Regions from separate parts of the Fischerella sp. genome, predicted to be linked through region 1. Evidence: riboswitches for the same ligand, from Rfam matches in the RefSeq annotation. Region 1 holds a riboswitch; the other holds the start of a gene.
What was found. A riboswitch is a leader RNA that binds a small molecule or an ion and turns the genes downstream of it on or off. The one in region 1 is predicted to bind cyclic di-AMP.
Positions count from the first base shown of each region.

Region 2: linked by a shared signal. The riboswitch ahead of HXY43_RS07655 (hypothetical protein) and the one ahead of HXY43_RS03520 (nitrate ABC transporter, permease protein) in region 1 are both predicted to bind cyclic di-AMP.

Region 1 is NZ_JACAEU010000022.1:5,957-13,324, forward strand. Features, by position in the region: gene HXY43_RS03505 (SLC13 family permease) at 1-858, opposite strand, end outside; gene HXY43_RS03510 (universal stress protein) at 1,202-1,831, opposite strand; cyclic di-AMP (ydaO/yuaA leader) riboswitch at 2,224-2,401, opposite strand; partial or broken gene HXY43_RS03515 (ABC transporter ATP-binding protein) at 2,443-2,622, opposite strand; partial or broken gene HXY43_RS03520 (nitrate ABC transporter, permease protein) at 3,130-3,432, opposite strand; cyclic di-AMP (ydaO/yuaA leader) riboswitch at 3,529-3,670, opposite strand; gene HXY43_RS03525 (amino acid ABC transporter substrate-binding protein) at 3,898-4,803, shown strand; gene HXY43_RS03530 (AAA family ATPase) at 5,130-6,644, shown strand; gene HXY43_RS03535 (SH3 domain-containing protein) at 6,910-7,368, shown strand, end outside.
Region 2 is NZ_JACAEU010000051.1:14,698-22,065, reverse strand. Features, by position in the region: gene HXY43_RS07665 (CIA30 family protein) at 1-48, shown strand, start outside; gene HXY43_RS07660 (hypothetical protein) at 214-567, shown strand; cyclic di-AMP (ydaO/yuaA leader) riboswitch at 823-965, shown strand; gene HXY43_RS07655 (hypothetical protein) at 1,461-1,703, shown strand; gene pntB (Re/Si-specific NAD(P)(+) transhydrogenase subunit beta) at 1,818-3,275, opposite strand; gene pntA (Re/Si-specific NAD(P)(+) transhydrogenase subunit alpha) at 3,284-4,867, opposite strand; gene HXY43_RS07640 (GH1 family beta-glucosidase) at 5,681-7,054, opposite strand; gene HXY43_RS07635 (glycosyltransferase family 4 protein) at 7,322-7,368, opposite strand, start outside.

The sequences.
Region 1 (7,368 bases):
AAATATTAGTGTACTCCAATCTACATCGCGCAAAATATTGTGAACAGTGTCAATTTTGCTCTGATGTGATAGAAGCATTGCTAAAGCTGCTCCTAATAAAGCCACAGCAGCTGGTGACATCGGAGTTGGTAGAGATTCTCCGATCACAAAAAACAGCAGCACGAAAGCTACTATAAATGCACCCACAGTTAAAACACCTGGATGATTGATTTGTGGATGTGGTAAATGTTCTAAATCGTCTAGTTTTGTCTTCCAAATTTTGCGGAATAAAAATGGTAGAGTTACCATCACGGTAAGAACTGCGATCGCTCCACCTAAACTCAAGCGCCATAGATAATCTGTAAAGCTCAGATTAATAGCATCACCGACAATAAACGTTGCTGGATCGCCAACTATTGTTAATAATCCGGCACTATTAGCAATGAAGACCATCAAAATTAATAATGGAACAAAATTGATGCCTACTTCTTCCGCTATCGGTGGAATTAAAGGGGCTAACAACATTACTGTTGTCGCATTGGGTAAAACTGCACAAATGGGAGTAGTAATCGCCACAATCCCTATTAAAAGACGTTTTCCTTCTCCTTTAGCTAACAGAACTATCTGAGTAGCTAGATATTCAAATATCTTTGTCGGTTCAAATGCTCGCACCAGTACCATGACACCAAAGAATAAACCGAGTGTGCCATGACTATTGCCTATGTAGCCAATCGCATCTTCTAAAGTCATGACGTTGGTAAATACCAGTAACAAGGCTCCTAACAAAGCAGCAATTGTTAGATGAACCCACTCTGTCATGATTAAGAAAATGACAGAAATAAACGTGAAAATACTCAGAATAGCTTGCCAGTTTTCCATAAGTTTTTACCAAAATTAAATTAAAATTATACCCATCATAAATTATTTATGAAACATTATATCTTTGTTGATGTTTGTTCTTTAAATCAATTATCAACTATTAACCATCAACAACTACAATGAATATCCTTACAACTCAAATAGGATGAATATATTCGGATAGTAAACTAAAAAAGCCATCTATACTAGATAGCTTTTTTTGTAGCATGATTGTGACTAGTGATTCACCCTAATTCAAACCCATGAGCGAAAAATTTTAGACCTTATTCGCACAATTCAAAAGCTTACAATGAGTTTTGGAGATAGCACAAACTAACTTTGAAGAAAAGCAGCTATCTTAATATCATTGTCCATCAATAGAAGTGGGTATACCCAGCACAGCACAAGGGAAATTAGAACCAAGTTTTTTGACAATTGGATGTTTAGCTGAGTTGCAGCCTAATAACAGTAAAGTAGCAGCTTCTGATATCACAACTTTTTTCAGTTCGTCAGCAATGCAACCAAATCGCAGATGCGCTTTGAAAGAACTCTGCCATTCCTCAGCCAAACAACGTGCTTGCCATAAAATATGCTCAGCTTTTGCGAACTTATTGGTTGGAGTTAAGACGGGGGTAGAGCTTCTTTGTGATGTAGAATTCGCAGAAATTTCTAATGGAATCTGATCGGTTAATCCACTACTAACGACTTCTTTTTTTGGCAATACATCAAAAAAATCACCAGTTTGATAGTCTTCTAACACGTATACGGCTTGAACTGTAACGTTTGCTTTTGTAGCTAGACGTGTTTGGTGGGCTATCAATAAACTGATATCCAAGGCTGTGTGACTATTAGGAGAACTGTTATAGCCAACAATCAAATTGATTGATTTAGCAGATTCGGCTTGCTCACAAAAAGATGTTATTGGGTTCCAGAGCAATACCATTTGCTCAATTAGGTCATTTCTACTCATTGCGTTTTGCAAACGCACTAACATTGGCTTAATGTTCACAGCTTTCACTTCTCTCCCAGAAAATAAACAACGAAGAAGAAGCGGGTTAACCAATTTTAGATTTTGTCATTTGTCATTATGTCATTTGTGAGCCAGCGCGCACTTATAGGGGGTTCCTCCCCCAACCCCAGAGGGGACCCCGAAGCCCCCAATCCCCACTCCCTGTCGGTCGTGGGGGCCGGTGAGTCCCCCATGTAGATGCCCACAGGGCGGCTTCGGTGCAGGGTGCGACTGGCGTAGACGCGCGCAGCGCGGCTCAAGGTAGAGTACCCGTAAGGGTCATCTGTACACAATTGTTGGGCAATGACTAATGACTAATGATTCAGATTGGTAAAAGAAACCCCTATACAAACTGCTATTACAGCCAAAGTTTTCGGGGTTCCTTCCATTGCCGACGAAGTTAGCTGACGGGCTAAGACTGGAAGGTGTCTCTCTCCAGAAGAAAGAATGAGGAAAGTTGAGGAATTTCTTCACTCTTGACTCTTCACTGTTTTCGCAAGATTAGCCCCAAATATTGGTTCCTCCGCTCCAAATCAGATTTGTTGGATTTGAATTAGGCTACCCACTTACAAAACGATTGTAGACGATAGAGCCATTTACTCATCCTGAGTAAAATATTTATCCAAAAAATTCAAAGCGTAATTACGGAGTTCGTAATACTCTTTTGAGTTTCGCATTTGGGCGCGATCGCGTGGATGAGAAAACGACACTTCTAATATCTCCCCAATTTTAGCAGCTGGGCCATTAGTCATCAATACAATGCGATCAGACATATAAGGAGTGTTGCGGAAGGTTCGCTCGTTAGGATTTATGGAGGATAAGGTAGATTTAGTCATGGGAAGCTCCGGGTTAGAAGAATTTTTTACAATCTTGCGGGAAATAAGAGTCAAAAGAATGTTTAGGAAACTCTGAAACTCAACCGAAAATTTTTATTTTCTAGGTATCACCATTCAGGTATTTGCTAGTATTTCAAAAAGCAAAGTGTTGTAACAAATTGCTACATCAATTATTGCGATCGCAGTTAATTAAGACATGTAAAAACGAGTGGGAGCGTTGGCTCTAATTTCAAAACTGTTGAGATAACCTATTGGATCGCTAGGGTCAAAACCTTTATTGTCAAATCACTACTCTTTCACGCAAAGCTGTAGTTAGCGTCTTGGTATGAACCAAAGGTTTTTTGTTAGTTTGAAGTTCTAGGGCGGTGAGTTACTAATTCTTCAACTTTGCTCACAGCAAAATCAAGCAGTAAACCAGTTAAGCCAATCACTAATACGGCTAGAAACACCGATGAGAAAGCCAAGCAACACTCGTCGCAAACTTGCTAGCAACAACCAACCAATCCCTAGGTTACCTGGCCCCCTTTGATAGAAGGGGTTTAAGATGTAATCCAGATTGGCAGCTAGCGCTTCCGGTGGGGTGGGCATTAATTCATGGTTAACAAGAGCAACAACCCACCACAACAGGATAATTCCCAAGAAACCAAGGATAGGCAGTAAGACAACATCCCTGACAAGTACAGGTTTTGTCTTTTTCCAGGCTACCTGCCCAGCTACTGCAATGATCGCAGCCAAATTTAGTTGTGCCATTGCAACCCCAATTCAGTTAAGCTCAGGTACAAAAATTCCGAGCAGTACCAGCCAAGGACACTGATGAGGTTTTCACATTATAAATATGCTGCCTCTTCAGTCTCCTCTCAATGCCTACGAAGTTAGCTGACGGGCTAGGGTTGAGAGATACCCTTCTCAAAAGAGATACGCCCCAAAATATGGTTCCTCCGCTCCAGCGTTAATAATTACGATTCGCCAGATTAGGCTGACTTACTCTACTTAATAGAATAAAGTAACATATGATTCTCAAATTTGTATATCTATCTCAAGCTAAATATGGTTCTTTATAGTTCTTTCCCTAGACTTACAAAACTTAATTTTCAGGGTAAGAGTTATGAATTAAAAAATCCTAATCTGTCTGAAACAAAGAAAAAGTGAGCTTTACTACTTTTTGACATCCTTGTAAAATAAGCCGACCGAAAATGATATTCGGAAGGTTGAAATATGTATCAAAAATTCGCGATCGCTACTGTGAGTGTTTTGTTTGCAGCCTTAACACCTGCTCTTGCTCAAGCAGAAACTGTCATGGAAAAAGTAACTCGTACAGGTGTACTAACAGCAGGAACTAGTAAAGATGCGATTCCTTTTGCTTATACCAACAGTCAGGGGCAGTTGGTTGGCTATTCAGTAGATATGTTGAATTTGATTAAACAACAGTTAGAAAAAGAACTAGGAAAAAAAATCCAATTAAAATTGGTACAACTGACACCGGCGGAACGAATCCCAAAAATTCTTAACCGACAAGTTGATATTGTTTGCGATGCCAGCAGCTTTACTTGGGAAAGAGATAAAAAGGTGGATTTCTCGGTTAGCTATGGCGCGACTGGCACCCAGTTGTTAGTAAAGAAGGGGAGTAATTTAGGTTCTCCTCAATCTTTGATTGGTAAGCGCATCGGTGTGCTTGGGCAAACCACCAACGAACTAGCACTAAAGCGAGTACAACCCAAAGCTCAACTGGTATATCTCAAGGATAGGGCAGAAGGATACGCGGCTTTGCAACAAGGAAAAATAGATGCTTTCGCATCAGATAGTATCCTTTTAGAGGGATGGCTGGGAACAACAAAAAACCCAGATGCTTTTCAAGTCGTACCCGATCGCCCTTATTCTAGAGAAGGTATTGCCTGCATGGTTCCCGAGAATAACTCTAGATTCCTCGACTCGGTAAACTATACTCTCTACAAGTTTATGCAAGGATTCGTAGAAGGCGATCGACGATATGTCGCTGTCTTTGACCGCTGGTTTGGTTCAAATGGAATTGTCTTTCTTAATAAAGATTTACGCGATTTAGCAGTTGAAACCATGCAATTGGTGATCGAATCTCGCGAAGAGATTCCCAAGAGCCAGCTTTGAGGGTTATTTAGTAATCTTTGTGTCTTTGTGCCTACCCTGCGGGAAGCCGCTGCGCGTCTATGTGGTGAAAAAATAATTTTTGAAACACCAAGACACTAAGACACCAAGAGCAGATTTATGCGTTGAAAGGGCTGCGTAAAGGATTTAATGATTGACAAAGTTTACAAGAGGTGCATGTACCCTATTCAGGCGATTGCTAATCATCAGAAGTTTTGAAGACGGATAATACAAATGTTGTCTTATTTTGGATGTAGACAGGCTTCGTTGGTGTAGCCGCAAGAATCAAATATAAAGACCACATAACAAACACTCATCAATATTTACTTATGACCTTCCGTGATGAATTCAAACTCCTGCTGCGCGCCCGCTATCCTTTAATTTATATTCCCACTTATGAAGAAGAACGGGTAGAAGCATTAATCAAGGAAGAAGCTACTAATCAGGGTAATCGCCCAGTATATACTTGGGATTTTGTGGATGGCTACCAGGGAAACCCCAACGATCAGGGATTTGGGCGGCGTAACCCCCTGCAAGCATTAGAATTTTTGGAAAAAATTCCCGCAAATGCACCAGGGGTGTTTGTGCTGCGTGACTATCACCGCTTTTTAGAGGATGTGGCAATTGCTCGTAAACTCCGCAATTTAGCCAGACTTCTTAAGTCCCAACCAAAAAATATTGTTCTGCTGTCGCCTAGAGTTGCCATTCCTGACGATTTAACAGAAGTTTTGACGGTTGTGGAGTTTCCTTTACCCTCTGCTACAGAAATTCGAGCAGAAGTAGAACGTTTGTTGCTAGCTACCGGGCACTCTCCCTCGGGTAAGTTTTTAGATGACTTGGTGCGCTCTTGTCAAGGGCTAAGTATGGATCGCATTCGTCGAGTTTTGTCAAGAGCGATCGCCACCCACGGTGAACTACTAAGCGAAGATGTGGATCTGGTATTGGAAGAAAAGCGCCAAACTATCCGCCAAACCCAAATCCTTGATTTTATCCCGGCCACTGAGCAGATTTCTGATATCGGGGGACTAGATAACCTGAAAGACTGGTTGCTTCGTCGGGGAGGAGCATTTACTGAGCGAGCTCGACAGTATGGTTTACCTCACCCGCGCGGTTTGCTGTTGGTGGGTATTCAAGGAACGGGAAAATCATTAACAGCAAAAGCGATCGCCCACCACTGGCATCTACCCCTACTCCGCCTAGATGTGGGACGATTGTTTGCCGGGTTGGTAGGTGAATCAGAATCCCGCACGCGGCAAATGATCCAAGTAGCCGAAGCCCTCGCTCCTTGTGTGTTGTGGATAGACGAGATCGATAAAGCTTTTTCTGGACTTGGTAGCAAAGGAGATGCGGGAACGACTAGCCGCGTGTTTGGTACGTTTATTACCTGGCTATCCGAAAAAAACTCACCCGTGTTTGTCGTCGCTACTGCCAACGATATCCAAGCCTTACCCCCAGAAATGCTGCGGAAGGGGCGATTTGATGAAATTTTCTTCGTCGGTTTACCCACCCAAGAAGAACGAAAAGCAATTTTCAACGTGCATTTGTCGCGCCTGCGTGCCCATAACATCAAAAGTTACGACATCGACAGGTTAGCATACGAAACACCCGATTTTTCTGGGGCGGAAATAGAACAAACTTTAATTGAAGCCATGCACATCGGCTTTAGCCAAAACCGCGACTTTACTACCGACGACATTTTAGAAGCTGCCAGCCAAATTATACCTTTGGCCCGTACTGCCACTGAGCAAATTCAGCAACTGCAAGAATGGGCTGCCGCTGGCAGAGCACGTTTAGCTTCTAAACACAGTCCGTTAAGCGATCGCATACAACGCCAGCTAAAATAGCGAGTTAGTAAGTTGACTAGGTGTGAGTAAACATAAATATCAGGTCAGTTAGTAGTTGTAGAGACGTGCCATGGCACGTCTGTACATTGGTTAGTAGTTAGTAGTTAGTAGGGGCGCTGTTACGTTCGCCCGTACAGTAGTTGGTTTTTAACCACTATCTACTAACCACTAACCACTAACCACTATCCACTAACAGTCACCACGAAAAATACGTTTATTCACACTGAATCTACTAACTCCTAACTTTGCTGCTGAAATTGTAAATATGTTGACTCAAATATTAAAATATACGCTTGGGATTTTATTGGCGATCGCTATTTTAATTGGTGGCGGAATTGCAACGGCACTTTATTTCATGAATCGAGTTTCCATAACTCCTCCCAAACCCATCTTTGCCAATGATAAACCTATAGCAAAAGTACAAGTTCAGCAATCTCCAAATCCAGCATCAAACACTACACCTAATTCTTCAACTGAAGCTTCTTTAGAAGAATCTACTTCATCAACTTCAAATACCACAGAAATATCAAAGAAAGAAGAATCACCAGTAGCATTGCCACCAGGAGCCTATGCAGCTCGTGTTACCTGGCAACAAGGCTTAACTTTACGGAAGGAACCTACACCAGAAGCAGAAAGCATCGGTGGAGTAGCTTATAATCAAAAAGTCATCATTTTAGAAGAAAATAGTGATAAAACTTGGCAAAAAATTCGCTTAGAAAATAGC
Region 2 (7,368 bases), on a different contig from region 1:
TCTATCGACTGGCAGAGGTTGTTTTCGCAACTGATATCTGACAATTAAATTTAGGGTGCGTTATGAACGTTGTGTGAATCGCGTAAATCTTAAGTAGCGCACCCCAGGTTTTTAGCAGAGACTTTTTTTGAGCCTCGAAGTTGATCGGTAGCAACAGGCTTAAGAGTTAAGAGTTAAAACTTGAAACTCATAACTCATCACGGGAGCAAAGCAGTGAAAAAAATTGGGGTGCTAGTGTTAGTTGGAGTGTTAGTATTTATTACTATCTGGAGCGGTTTATTTTCGCACCCCGCCGCATCACAGCAAGTTGAATCTCGTCTCAGCAACTTAGAAGCGGATTTAAATCGTTTGGAGTCACAGGTAAATCAGATAGAATCTCAGCTAGGTCAAAATCGTTCTCCATCGCCAAGAACAACATTAACTCCGCCACAGCCTTCTAGACGAAACCTCTCTCAACAAGAACGAGACAAGATGTTTGATAGACTAGCAACTTTGTTTGTAGAATTGAAGCAACAAGTCCAAAAATTAGAACAGCGAGTCAATAAACTGGAATCTGTTAAAAAATAAAGTAGAGACGTAGCATTGCTACGTCTCTACAATGATTTGGCATCGAGCTACAAAAATGTATGCAAACATAATTCATGACCAAATTCAGCAACGCCCAGAATTTAATACCAGCTTTATAATCAGGTAGTCGCCTATCCGATTTGATGAAAATAATACAAAGCAGGATAAATTTTCAGCAAAATGCACAAAGTTTTGCTTATTGACTGTTGAGTCATCCCAGTATATGTTTATTAATTAAGTGGGTAAAACAGCCTAATTCAATCCAGGCTCATTGTTGGTAAACATCAGACCTGGATTAGAAGCGGAGGAACCAATCATTGGGGCGAATCTGAAACTGAGAGAGACACCTTCCAGTCTTAGCCCGTCAGCTAACTCCGTCGGCATTGGAAGGAGTACCTTTGACATCAGCTTACTTTCAGCCGGTGTCTTCATGGTCTCCTAGCTGGCATTGCTGTCAACATTAGCAGATGTTTATTGACCCACATTGCCAACCGCTACAAGTACACGGAAGCTAGGATGATTAATTACAAACAGTGGATTCTCATAACCACCAAAGAATCGAACGGCATTGCCGTTGACTACATAGACTCACAAGGAAATCAGGATAGCGAACCTTTCTGTTTTCTAACGGAGACTAAAGCACTAAGCTACGGTCAAATTTGCATAGACAGATTAATCAAATTAAAGTCTCAATCCTCCCACAAAGCGTTTTTATAACTGATTATCAAAGGGGTACAAAAACCAGCTGTAAAACTATCAGCATTAAGTCCCCTTAGAAAAAGACGCTTGCGTGGAAGACTTCCCGTCAGGAAAGTATCAGTTGCATCTACAGGCGTCACACTTATTAATCCTTTCGTTGAGGCAGGATATTGTGTAAGAACTTAGGAGGGAAAATGCCCATAACAAATCGTGCTTTCTTTAGTGATGTAGATTTTTTACCCGATCACCAATTTAAACAAATTGGAGAGTGTGCAGGCAAAAAACTTTTGCTAATAGGTAAAACTAAAGCTTACGGCGATCCAATTGTGGCAACAAGCCAAACTGATGAGCCAAGTCATGAAGATTTATATGCCTCGGATCTTTACGAATTGATGAAGTTTGGTCACGAACCAGTTAAAGTTACTGAACAAATATAGAAGTTTAACTCGGCTAGGGTATTGGTTAAGGTGGGTTATGATTTGACTTGGTGTCTTTGTGTCTTGGTGGTTAATAATGAACCACAAAGACACAAAGACACAAAGAAAACTTGATTAAGTTGAAAATGCGACTTTTGTTGGTTGGCGCAAGTCAACACTTTCCTCACTCAGCAGGGCAACTTTTCCGACGATCGCATCAAGATTTTTCTTAGCATCGCCAAATAGCATGTGGGTGTTGCTCTTATAAAACAGGGGATTCTCAACACCAGCGTAGCCACTAGCCATACTGCGCTTCATCACCACCACAGTACCAGCTTTCCAAACCTCCATTACAGGCATCCCAGCAATGGGGCTATTGGGATTTTCTAACGCACTGGGGTTAACTGTGTCGTTAGCACCAATCACCAGCACTACATCAGTTTTTGAGAAATCCTCATTAATCTCATCCATTTCTAGTACAATGTCGTAGGGCACATTCGCCTCAGCTAAAAGGACGTTCATGTGTCCGGGCATTCTACCAGCTACCGGATGAATGCCAAAGCGAACTTGGACGCCGCGATCGCGCAGTAATTTCGCAAGTTCCGATACAGCGTGCTGCGCCCTAGCTACTGCCATGCCGTAACCAGGAACGATGACAACACTCTTAGCACGTTGGAGAAGTTCGACGGTATCCTCGATTGTCGTGGCGGTGACTTCACCTCCAGGTTGTTCGGCGCTTTGCGCTGCTGTTGTGCCATTTGTCTCTGCACCAAAGCCACCTAGAATCACGCTGATGAAGGAACGATTCATCGCCTTGCACATAATATAGCTGAGGATGGCACCGCTACTACCCACCAACGCCCCGGTAATGATCAGCAAATCGTTTGAGAGCATAAAGCCAGCAGCAGCAGCAGCCCAACCAGAGTAACTGTTGAGCATTGAAATTACCACCGGCATATCAGCACCGCCGATCGCCATCACGAGATGAATACCTAAAACTGAGGCGATCGCAGACATAATTAATAGCGGTTGCAGTCCACTGAGGTTTTCTGCTGCTAAGAACTGAGAACCCAGCCATAGTGAAGCTGCTATCATGCTCAAGTTAAGGAAGTGACGCGCTGGCAGAAGTAGAGGTTTGCTGCTGATAATGCCCCGCAGTTTACCAAAGGCAATTATCGAACCTGTGAAAGTAACAGCACCGATGAACACACCCACAAAAATTTCAATTTGGTGAATTGTGGACTCAATGCCGGTGAGCGATCGCGACTGTTGGAGATAATTGGCAATGCCCACCAAAACTGCTGCAACACCAACAAAACTATGCAGCATAGCCACCATTTCCGGCATTGAAGTCATCGCCACGCGAGAGGCGACGATTGCACCGATAATCGCTCCTGGAATGACAACTGATGCCAAAGTGCCGTATGCTGTCAAATCTAGCGAAAGCGCAGTAGCAACAAAGGCGATAACCATGCCAATGATGCCGTAAATATTGCCTTTGCGAGCAGTCTCCTGATCGGATAGTCCCCCAAGGCTGAGAATGAATAAGGCACTAGCCACAATATACGCCACAGTCAGTAGGTTATTAGACATAGTTTCCTTCACTTTTGGAACATTCTAAGCATGCGTTGGGTGACTAGGAAGCCACCAGAAATGTTAATGGTTCCGACCAAGATGGCGATCGCACCAAGGATAGTAGTAGATGAACTCATTCCCCCAGAGATTTGCAGCATACCGCCAATAATAATGATGCCGCTAATCGCATTGGTGACACTCATCAGCGGTGTATGCAAAGCAGGTTTCACGTTCCAAATCACTTGCCAGCCAACGAAACAAGCTAGGACAAACACAATCAAGTGAGACAGAAACGAAGGAGGTGCAGTTATACCAATACCAAATAAGGCTAAACCAATAAGGAGCAGCCATAGGTCAGCCCTACTTTTCGATTCTGAAGCACTGGGAACTGGAGATGGGGCAATAGGGATTTGGGGAGTTGGGGAGATTGGGGGAGTAGAGGATGGCTGTTTCTGTTGCTCCTCTGCTTTCTTCTCGGGCTTTGGTGGAGGCCATGTAATTTCTCCAGCATGAACTACCAAGGCACCCCGGACAACTTCATCTTGTAGATCGACCTTAAAATTATTACCTCCACCCATTTCTTCAAGGAGATGGTAAAGATTGGTGCCATAAAGCTGGCTTGCCTGCTGAGCCATGCGGCTGGGAAAGTCAGTCAGACCGATGATTGTCACGCCCTTGTAACGGTAAACTTCATCAGGATGAGTACACGCACAATTACCACCTTGTTCGGCAGCCAGATCGACAATTACCGATCCCTCCTTCATACTCTCAACCATTTCCTGAGTAATCAGCACAGGTGCTTTTTTACCAGGGATGAGCGCCGTTGTAATAATGATATCAACCTCTTTAGCCTGAGCGGCGAACAGTTCCATCTCAGCCTTAATAAATTCGTCACTCATCACCTTGGCGTAGCCGCCTTCACCCGTGCCTTCCTCTGGGAAATCGAGTTCAAGAAACTCTGCGCCCAGACTCTGCACCTGTTCTTTCACCACAAGACGCGTATCAAAAGCGCGGACAATTGCACCCAAGCTTTTAGCAGTACCGATCGCTGCCAGTCCAGCTACACCTGCACCAATTACCATTATCTTTGCGGGCGGCACTTTTCCAGCTGCTGTAATCTGTCCACCAAAGAAGCGTCCAAAATGGTTAGCAGCCTCAATCACAGCCCGGTAGCCAGCGAGATTTGCCATTGAACTCAAGGCATCCAGCTTTTGTGCCCTGGTAATGCGCGGTACTGCATCCATTGCCAGCACCGTAGCCTTACGTGCAGCCAGTTTATCAAGCAAATCCGGATTTTGGGCTGGCCAGATAAAGCCAATCAGCGTATTCCCCTCATCAAGCAATTCGGCTTCATGCTTGCCGAGTTCTGGGTGCATCTGCGGTGGACGAACCTTGAGTACAATATCCGCCTCTGCCCATAGAGTTGGGGCATCCGGAACAATTTTGCATCCAACTTCTGTGTAACCATCATTTGCAAAGTTTGCGCTTTCGCCCGCACCAGACTCAATCAGCACATCGAAACCAAGCTTCAGCAAATGCTTCGCTGTATCTGGCGTAGCTGCCACGCGACATTCGCCAGGGTAGATTTCCTTTGGGATACCAACCTTCATCTATGTCTCCTTTTCATAAGCTGAGTTCCCCAAGCAAAGAGAGACAATAACCCGTCTAAACTTTCACTTTAAACATACTATCAATGGTAATGTTTTATATCTGTTACTGTCTTAATTCTTCACAATAATTGTGCGGATTTATAGCATAAACAAATGAACTTTCTACCTGTTTTCTATCCAAATTTACGCCAATTGGATGATATTAAATATGGTAGAAAGAGTGAGGACAATAAACCGTTTGTTTTTAAGATTTAGCAAATCTAAAATTACGCCCAAACCTACTTTATTTCATCAGATTTGGCTTCATAAACAAGCACTTGACTTGCAAACTGGTTCAACCCAAAATTAACAAAAATCTTGTTTAAACATAATGTTTGATAACTTCAGACAAGCAGCGATCGCACTTCCAGCCAGTACCTGGTTAACTCACTTAATAATAGTGATAACACTCTTAAACAAGAGAGTAGGGAAAACAATATTATCTCTGACTAAATTGTAATCTAAAACATTACGGGATTTGGTTTCAGCGATAATTTGTTACCGATATTTGTAAATTCAGAAACTTTATTAATTATAACTAATATAAATTGACACAAATAGTTACTTATTGTAATCATTAGGCAACATAGCGTACCCTTAATTAAACAAGAAAAAATCAGAGGTTAGCAGCTACAGCTCAGCAAATTCGCACACTTCCAGCAGAATCATCTCCAAATCGACCTAAACCACCTTTGTAAAAGCGAGTAGAACCTCTTGGTGTCTTTGTGTCTTAGTGGTTCAAAAATTTTCTTTTTCACCACAAAGACACCAAGCTCAAACGACACTGTTTTGACGGATAGACTCTGCATACCATTCAAAGCTAGCTTTGGGAATGCGTTGTTGAGTACTGTAATCTACATAGATAATTCCAAAACGCCGGGAATATCCCCAAGCCCACTCAAAGTTATCCATGAAACTCCAAAGAAAATACCCTTTCAAAAGGTAGCCTTCACTAATAGCCCGATGAGCCGATTTCAGATACTGGCGTAGGTACATAATGCGGTCAGTATCAATTACTTCACCATTAGCAGTGACTTCATCTTCTGCCGCACAACCATTTTCGGTGATAAATACTGGTAGATCGTTACGTCCCAACGTCTCACTGACATGACGAATGCCCCAGTAAATGCTCTCAGGGACAATATTTAGCCAAGGCATATGCATTCGCGGATAACCTTTGGGAAGGTTGAGAAACTCATATCCCTTTTCGTTATCAACAGCACGAACATAAGTGCCAGTGTAAATATTAAGACCAATAGCATCTAAGGGCTGATGAATTATTTCTAAGTCGCCAGATTGGATATCAGGAGCATTTTCTCCTAATTCCTCAAGCATCACCGGACTATAGTTACCTGTAAGGGCGGGGAAAATAATACCTCCATTTTGTGTACAAGTATGAAAAGCTTTCTTTGCCGCGGCGATATGGGCGGGGGACTCGTTAATTGGAACTGTAACGCCGAAGTTATCTACCAAAGCCACTTGGCAAGGAACGGGTGAAGCAGCGCGAATGGCTTGGCATCCTAACCCGTGAGCAAGTAAGGCGTGGTGAGAAGTTTGCCACACTTGCTTTTTACTATTGACACGTTTGCTTGGGGCATGGGGAGAGTCAGCTTCTACGTCATAACCCATATGGGTAAAGCAGGAAATTTCGTTAATGGTCATCCAGTGGGTAATGCGATCGCCCAATCGACTCACAACAGCAGTAACATAATCAGCAAAATCAAAAGCCATTTGCCGACTTTGCCAGGAGCCATATAAATCTTCCAACGCTTGGGGGCTGTCCCAATGAAACAAGGTTGCGTGGGGAGTAATATTGTGGTCGTGCAAGCAATCCACCAAACGCTTGTAAAAATCAACACCCTCTTCATTCACAGTGCCGCGACCATCGGGAATGATCCGGGGCCATGCAATGCTAAAACGATAGTGCTTGACACCCAATTCTGTCATCAGTCGCACATCCGTTTCATAACGGTGGTAGTGATCGCAAGCAATAGCACCAGTATCGCCACCTACAACCCGTTCGGGTGTAGCGCTAAAGGTATCCCAGACGCTGGGTTTACGCCCTCCCTCATTTACTGCTCCTTCTATTTGATAAGCAGCGGTAGCAACGCCCCAGCAAAAATCCTTTGGAAATTGATATACGTTCATTAATAAATGCTACATAAAACTGACATCATGCATGATAATACTTAGTAAAATATTTCGTAAGTTCATGGCGAAATTTTTGCACAAAGACTCTGCGCCCCTCTGCGTTTACCTTTGCGAGCCTCTGCGTTTAAAAAATTACGCAACCTGTACTTAGATTAGAAAAAGCAGCATATGTCAAGATTAAATAAAAATTGGAGAAAAGCGATCGCAATGTTTAATCGCCTTTCTCCATTAAGCTAGTCTAAGTCAGCTAAATACTTGCTCATGCTAATTAGCAACCCGTTTGCTAGCAACATCAATCGAACTACGCAATT